2 regions of the Microbacterium sp. PI-1 genome follow, and region 1 is predicted to be linked to the other one. Evidence: predicted binding sites of a transcription regulator. Region 1 holds the regulator's gene; the other holds the start of a gene.
The links. The regulator HrcA, encoded in region 1, represses chaperone genes, less so after heat shock. The targets are predictions, from matches to a motif close to TTNGCACTCGNNNNNNNCGAGTGCNAA.
Positions count from the first base shown of each region.

Region 1 (3,383 bases):
CGGTGCCGCGGTGCCGGCGAGTCGGCGCGCCTCCTCATCTTCGAGCCGGTCGAACACGAAGCCGAGTTCGAGCGCATGCGCCGCTCGGAGGTCTCGAATGGGACTGGGCCACGCGAATTCGTAGACGTGCGTGCTCTCGGGGCGTGCGGATGCCACACGGCTCAGCGGTGCGCGCAGCATCATGTCGGTGACGAGTTGCCCGAAGACCTCTCCCGTGTTCGCTCCGGGGAAAGCGGACCGGTACTCGGACACCGCGCGGCGCGGGATGCGCGAGAGGACACGTGCGGCCTGCAGCTTGAACTCGCCGATGCCGGCGAGCGCCTCGGGCGGGAACCACAATCGGTACTCGTCGGTGTTGCTGCCGATGAGCAGCGGCGTGTCGATCTCGCCGAGGACCTCGTGTGGGGACCGCGGAAGGCTGTCCGGATCGATCGCGATCTGGAAGCCGGGTGCGCCGCCGAGCGGAGACGAGCCTGCGGACTGTTCTCTCCTCGCGTCGAGGAGCTGCGCGGGCGAGAGCGCGGCGAACGAGTCCCGATCGGCGCGGACCCCGAGGCGCTTCGCGAGCTGCGCCGTCACACGTCCCGCCTTCTTCGGGGTCTGCGCCTGGAGCGGGCCCGACTCGATGATCGCGCGACTGATGAGAGCGCGTGAATCGTCTCGGGCGAGCAAGGCCGCGACGATCGCGCCGCCCGCCGATTCCCCCATCGCCGTGATCTGCGACGGATCCCCGCCGAACGCCGAGATCTCGCGGTGCACCCACTCCACGGCCGCGGCGGCGTCGCGCAGACCGAGATTGCGGGGGGCGCCGTCGAGGACGGAGAAGCCCTCGGAACCCAGACGGTAGTTGATGGAGACGAAGACGATGCCCGCCCTGGCGAACACCGCCCCGTCGTAGAGCGGCAGCGCGGCGGTGCCCCGCTCGAGCGCTCCGCCATGGATCCACAGCAGCACGGGGGCATCGGACGCGTCGGTCGGAGCCCACACGTTCGCGGTCAGGATGTCGTCACCGTCGAGGATCACCGACCCCAGCAGCTCGCCGATCGGACCCGCGTACGGCACCTGCGGTGAGGTCGGGCCGATGCGGGTGGCGTCGCGGATGCCGGACCAGGCATCGACCGGCTGGGGGGCGCGGAATCGGTTCGCCCCGAACGGCGCCTGCGCATAGGGAATGCCGAGGTAGCGGACGACCCCGCCCTCCTCGGTGCCGCGGACGATGCCGCGCGACAGGGTGGCCTGGGCTGAGGTGGTCATGAGCGTCATCCTAGGGTTGTGCGTCTGCAGTACGGAGATCACCGAGCTGTACGGGGTAGGATTGGCACTCTGAACGTCCGAGTGCCAGCGGAAGGGAAGGCGATGGTCACAGAGCGAGGACTCCAGGTTCTCCGCGCGATCGTGCAGGACTACGTCGAGACCCACGAACCCGTCGGCAGCCGTTCCATCGTGGACCGCCACTCCTTCGGGGTCTCCGCGGCGACCATCCGCAACGACATGGCGCTGCTCGAAGACGAAGAACTCATCACGGCGCCGCACACGTCTTCGGGGCGGGTGCCCACCGACAAGGGCTATCGCGTCTTCGTGAATCATCTCGCGCAGCTGCGACCGCTCTCCTCGGCGCAGCGGTCCGCCATCGAGTCGTTCCTCGGCGAGCCGGCCGACCTCGACGACCTCATGGTGCGCACGGTCCGGGTGCTGACCCAGCTCACCGGCCAGGTCGCACTCGCGCAGTACCCCTCGTTCGCCCGCGCACACGTCACGCACGTGGAGCTCGTCGCGCTGGCGCCCAATCGGCTCCTGATCGTCCTCGTCACCGACGCCGGGGGAGTGTCGCAGCGTGTGGCCATGCTGCCGGAGGCGATCGACGAGGCCGAGATGGCGGTGCTGCGGGCGCGCCTGTCCGCGCTGATCACGGGGCAGGGCATCGGGGAGGCATCCGATCGGCTTCAGGGGCTGCTCGCGGCGGATGAAGTGGCCAAGGATCGCGTGCTGCGCTCGATCGCCGGTGTCGTGATGGATGAACTCGGCGGGTTCCGGCAGGAGCGTCTGGTGATGGCGGGTGCCGCCACCCTCGCACGTCGAGAACAGGACTTCCGTGGAAGCATCCATCCGCTTCTCGAAGCGATCGAGGAGCAGGTGACGCTGCTGCGGCTGATGAGCGAGATGGTGACCGACGAGCACGGACTCGCGGCCAGCATCGGCACGGAGAACGCGCCGTTCGGCCTCGGTGAGGCATCGATCGTCGCCAGCAACTACGCCGCCCCCAGCGGTACGGCGCGAGTCGGCGTCATGGGGCCGACGCGCATGGACTACCCGAGCAACCTCGCCGCAGCACGGGCCGTAGCCCGCTACCTGTCGCGGATGCTCGACGAAGACGAGGCCGGCCGCTAACGCGGCCGCCGAGAGAACACACGCAGAAAGGCGATTGTGGCGGACCACTATGAGGTTCTCGGGGTGTCCCGGGACGCTTCCACCGACGAGATCAAGAAGGCGTATCGACGTCTTGCGCGACAGCTGCACCCGGATGTGAATCCCGGTGAAGACGCAGCGGAGCGCTTCAAGCTCGTCACCCACGCGTACGACGTCCTCAGCGATGACGACTCGCGTCGCCGCTACGACATGGGCGGCGGGGACGGCGCTGCCGGCAACTTCGGCGGCTTCGGCGGCTTCGGGGACATCTTCGAGACGTTCTTCGGCGCGTCGCAGGGCGGTGGACGCGGCGCGCGTCCGCGTTCGCGTCGGGAGCGCGGGCAGGACGCACTCGTGCGGGTGTCCCTCGACCTGGGCGATGTGGTGTTCGGCGCGCATCGCGACATCGAGGTCGATACGGCCGTGCTGTGCGAGACCTGTCAGGGGTCCTGCTGCCAGGAGGGCACCTCGCCCGTCACGTGCGACATCTGCGGTGGCTCGGGGCACGTGCAGCGACAGGTGCGGAGCCTCCTCGGCAACGTCGTGACCTCCCAGCCGTGCGGCACCTGCGAGGGGTACGGCACCACCATCCCGCATCCGTGCGGCACCTGCGGCGGGCAGGGACGCGTGCGCTCGCGTCGGACGGTCTCCCTCGACATCCCGGCCGGCGTCGAGACCGGACTCCGCCTCCAGCTCCCCGGTTCCGGGGAGGTCGGCAAGGCGGGCGGTCCGAACGGAGATCTGTACGTCGAGGTGACGGTCAACGCCCACCCGGCGTTCAGCCGTGACGGCGATGACCTGCTCGCGACGCTCGAAGTGTCGATGACCGACGCGATCCTCGGCACCGAGACCACGATCCAGGGACTGGATGGTGAGGTCGATCTCGAGATCCGGGCCGGCGTGCAGTCCGGTGACGTGCTGACCATCAAGGGGCGAGGCATCACCCCGCTCCGTGGCACGCAGCGCGGTGATCTGCG
Region 1 is NZ_SJYZ01000002.1:147,154-150,536, reverse strand. It holds gene E0W80_RS02665 (carboxylesterase family protein) at 1-1,254, opposite strand, end outside; gene hrcA (heat-inducible transcriptional repressor HrcA) at 1,357-2,388, shown strand; gene dnaJ (molecular chaperone DnaJ) at 2,425-3,383, shown strand, end outside.

Region 2 (3,383 bases), on a different contig from region 1:
TGCGTTAACGATCCGAGACCGGGTTCGGGCGGAGAAGAGACCCGGGTTCAGACGAGTTCGGTCGCAGCGATCCGACGGCCGCGGCGCCCGGCGAGCAGCAGATCGACGAGGAACACGGCGATGGCGATCCAGACGAGGATGAATCCCGCCCAGCGCTCCGGCGGCATCGGCTCTTTCAGGACGACGGCGCCGATGAGGAACTGCATCACCGGGGTGATGAACTGGATCATGCCGATCACCGTGAGGTTGATCCGCCGGGTTCCCGCGGCGAACAACAGCAGCGGTACCGCCGTCGCGACTCCCGCGAGCGCCAGCAGCAGAGCGTGCACCCCTCCGTTCGCGCCCATCGTGATGCCCGCCGGCGTCATCGACACCACGATCAGCTGCGCGACGGCGATCGGGATCAGCCAGAACGACTCGAGGGTGAGCCCGCTGACGGCATCGACCGCCGGACCGATCTTCTTCTTGATGAGTCCGTAGATACCGAAGGATGCGGTCAGCGAGAGCGCGATCCACGGGAAGGCACGGTAGGCCACGATGATCACGACGACGGCGATCGCGGCGATGGCGATCGCGGCCCACTGCAGCCGGCGGATGCGTTCCTTCAAGACGAAGACCCCGAGCAGCACCGTGGTGATCGGATTGATGAAGTAGCCCAGGCTCGTCTCGATCACGTTGTCGCTGAGGGTTCCGATCAGGAACACCTGCCAGTTGACGTAGATCAGGAGCCCGGCGAGCGCCGTCCAGCCGAGCAGGCGGGGCTGCCGGAGGATCGCTCGGAACGCGGCCCACCCGCGGGTGACGGTGAGCAGCAGGAGGCAGAACACGAACGACAGCAGCACCCGCCAGGCGACGACCTCCCACGGCCCGGTCGGTGCGAGCAGGAGGAAGTAGAGCGGAAGCACGCCCCAAAGCAGGTAGGCGGCTCCGGCGTACGCGACCCCCGCGGTCCGGGTGGCGCGGGTCGTCTCAGGGGTCACCGCACAACACTAGCGCCGGGAATGCAGAAGGGGCCCGGATGCCGAAGCATCCGGGCCCCTTCGAGGACCTCGACCCTGCCCCTCGGAGGGGCCGGATCAGGTTCCGCAGATCAGCGGACGACGACCGCCAGGACGTCGCGAGCGGACAGGACGAGGAACTCGTCTGCACCGAACTTCACCTCGGTGCCGCCGTACTTGCTGTAGAGCACGCGGTCGCCGACGGCGACGTCGATCGGAACACGGTTGCCGTTGTCATCGATACGGCCGGGGCCGACCGCCACGACCTCGCCCTCCTGGGGCTTCTCCTTGGCGGTGTCGGGGATGACCAGGCCACTCGCGGTGGTCTGCTCGGCCTCGACCTGCTTGATGACGATCCGGTCCTCGAGCGGCTTGATGGAAACCGACACGGTCTACCTCTTCTTTCTTGACGCTGACACGAAAGACTTGTTCGCACTCTCAACCCGAGAGTGCTAATGCCAGTGTAGGCGGTGTGCTGGCACTCACGCAATGCGAGTGCCAGCACACCCGCTCGACACGGCTCCGCGCGTGGCGGGGAATTAGGCTGAGGGCGTGGAGATGTCCGAGCTGCGCGCCCTGCTGACCCCCGCCGGTCTCGAACTCCTCGACGCGGTCGGGACGGTCGGATCGAGTGTCGACGTCGCTCGCGCGGTCTCGAGGCTGCGCGCCGCCGGTCACTCCCCCGACCTGGTCTCCGCGGTCGTCGGACAGGCTCACCTGCGATCCAAGGCTGCCGCCAAGTTCGGACCGTTCGCCGGACGCATGCTGTTCACCCGGGCGGGCCTGGAGCAGGCCACCAGGCTCGGAGTCGCCGCTCGCCACGCGCAGCGGATCCGCAGCGCGGGATTCACGGCTGTCGCCGACCTCGGCTGCGGGATCGGCGGCGACGCGCTGGCTTTCACCGGCGCCGGGCTCGACGTGCTGGCGGTCGACGCCGATGAGGTCACCGCCGCGATCGCCGCCTACAACCTCGCGCCGTTCGGTGACGGCGCAGTGGTGCGCCATGACACCGCCGAAGACGCCTTCGAGACGATGCCCGCCGCCGACGACCGGGCGATCTGGATGGATCCCGCCCGACGCACCTCCGGTCACGGGGAGACGCGGCGCGTGTCGGCCGACGACTACTCCCCCTCCCTCGACTGGGCGTTCGACGTCGCACGCCGCGTGTCCACGGGCATCAAGCTCGGCCCCGCGCACGACCGAGATGCGCTGCCCGCCGACGCGGAGTCGCAGTGGGTGAGTGCCGACGGCAGTGTCGTCGAGCTCGTGGTGTGGAGCGGCGCCCTCGCCCGTGAGGGGGTTCGCCGCGCGGCCCTGGTGATCCGCGACGACCGGTCTCACGAGCTCACCGCACCCGCAGATGCCGTCGATGAGCCGGTGCGTGAGCTCGGCGCCTTCCTGCACGAACCCGACGGTGCCGTCATCCGTGCGCGTCTGATCGGCGATGTGGCCAGGAGCCTCGACGCCGGGATGCTCGACGAGCACATCGCCTACCTGACCTCCGATTCGGCGCTGACGAGCCCCTTCGTGCAGTCCTTCCGCGTGCGCGAGACGATGCCGGCGAACCCCAAGGCGATCAGCACAGCGCTGAAGGCGCACGGCATCGGCCGACTCGAGATCAAGAAGCGTGGGGTCGACGTCGACCCGGCGGCCTTCCGCAAGAAGCTCACGCTGCGGGGAGACCAGGAGGCGACGCTGATCCTCGCCCGCATCGGCGATCGACGCGTGGCGATCCTCGCCGACCGGGTCTCCGCCGCGAGCTGATCCGTTTTCAGCTGCCGGTTCCCGCCCCCGGCGGTGCGATCTCGATCGGGTCTCCGGGTGGCGCCTCGACGAAGAACGACTCGCCCGGCGGGACGGTGGCGACGGGCACGCCCTCGGCGACCACCAGATACGCGTTCTGCTGCCCCGTGAACCTCAGCTCGAGCGCCGTGATCGTCGCCCTGCCGTCGCGCGTGTCGTCGTCGACGACCTGCGTGGCGAGCCCTCCTTCCACCGCCGTCTCGAACGGTACGCACGCCATGGGTCCGCCCGCGTCGACGATCAGGCACCTGTCCGTCGTGCCCTGCGCCGAGAGGCGGTCGGCGAGCCAGACCGGCTCCCCCCGGAACATGGTGATCAATGAGAGCCCGAAGCCGAAGCCGTCCGCTGCCAGCTCCTCGGCGCGATCGCGCACCTCTTCCGGGAACTCCGCCGCCAGCGACGACGGTCCGCCCCAGCGCTGGATCCCCACCATCGGCTCACCGTCGACCGACAGGCGCAACGTGGCGATGACCGTCTCCACGCCGAAGGCCCCGTCGCCGGAAGACTCCTCACCGATCGTCCCGTCCGCTTCCACGGGGAGAACCGCGGTCAACCCGTTGTCGACCTCGTCGACGGGGAGGC
Region 2 is NZ_SJYZ01000011.1:107,641-111,023, forward strand. It holds gene rarD (EamA family transporter RarD) at 48-980, opposite strand; gene groES (co-chaperone GroES) at 1,091-1,387, opposite strand; gene E0W80_RS11200 (class I SAM-dependent methyltransferase) at 1,551-2,762, shown strand; gene E0W80_RS11205 (hypothetical protein) at 2,770-3,383, opposite strand, start outside.
Region 2: a site for HrcA is predicted at 1,474-1,500, ahead of groES (co-chaperone GroES). Genes of this name have one in related genera too.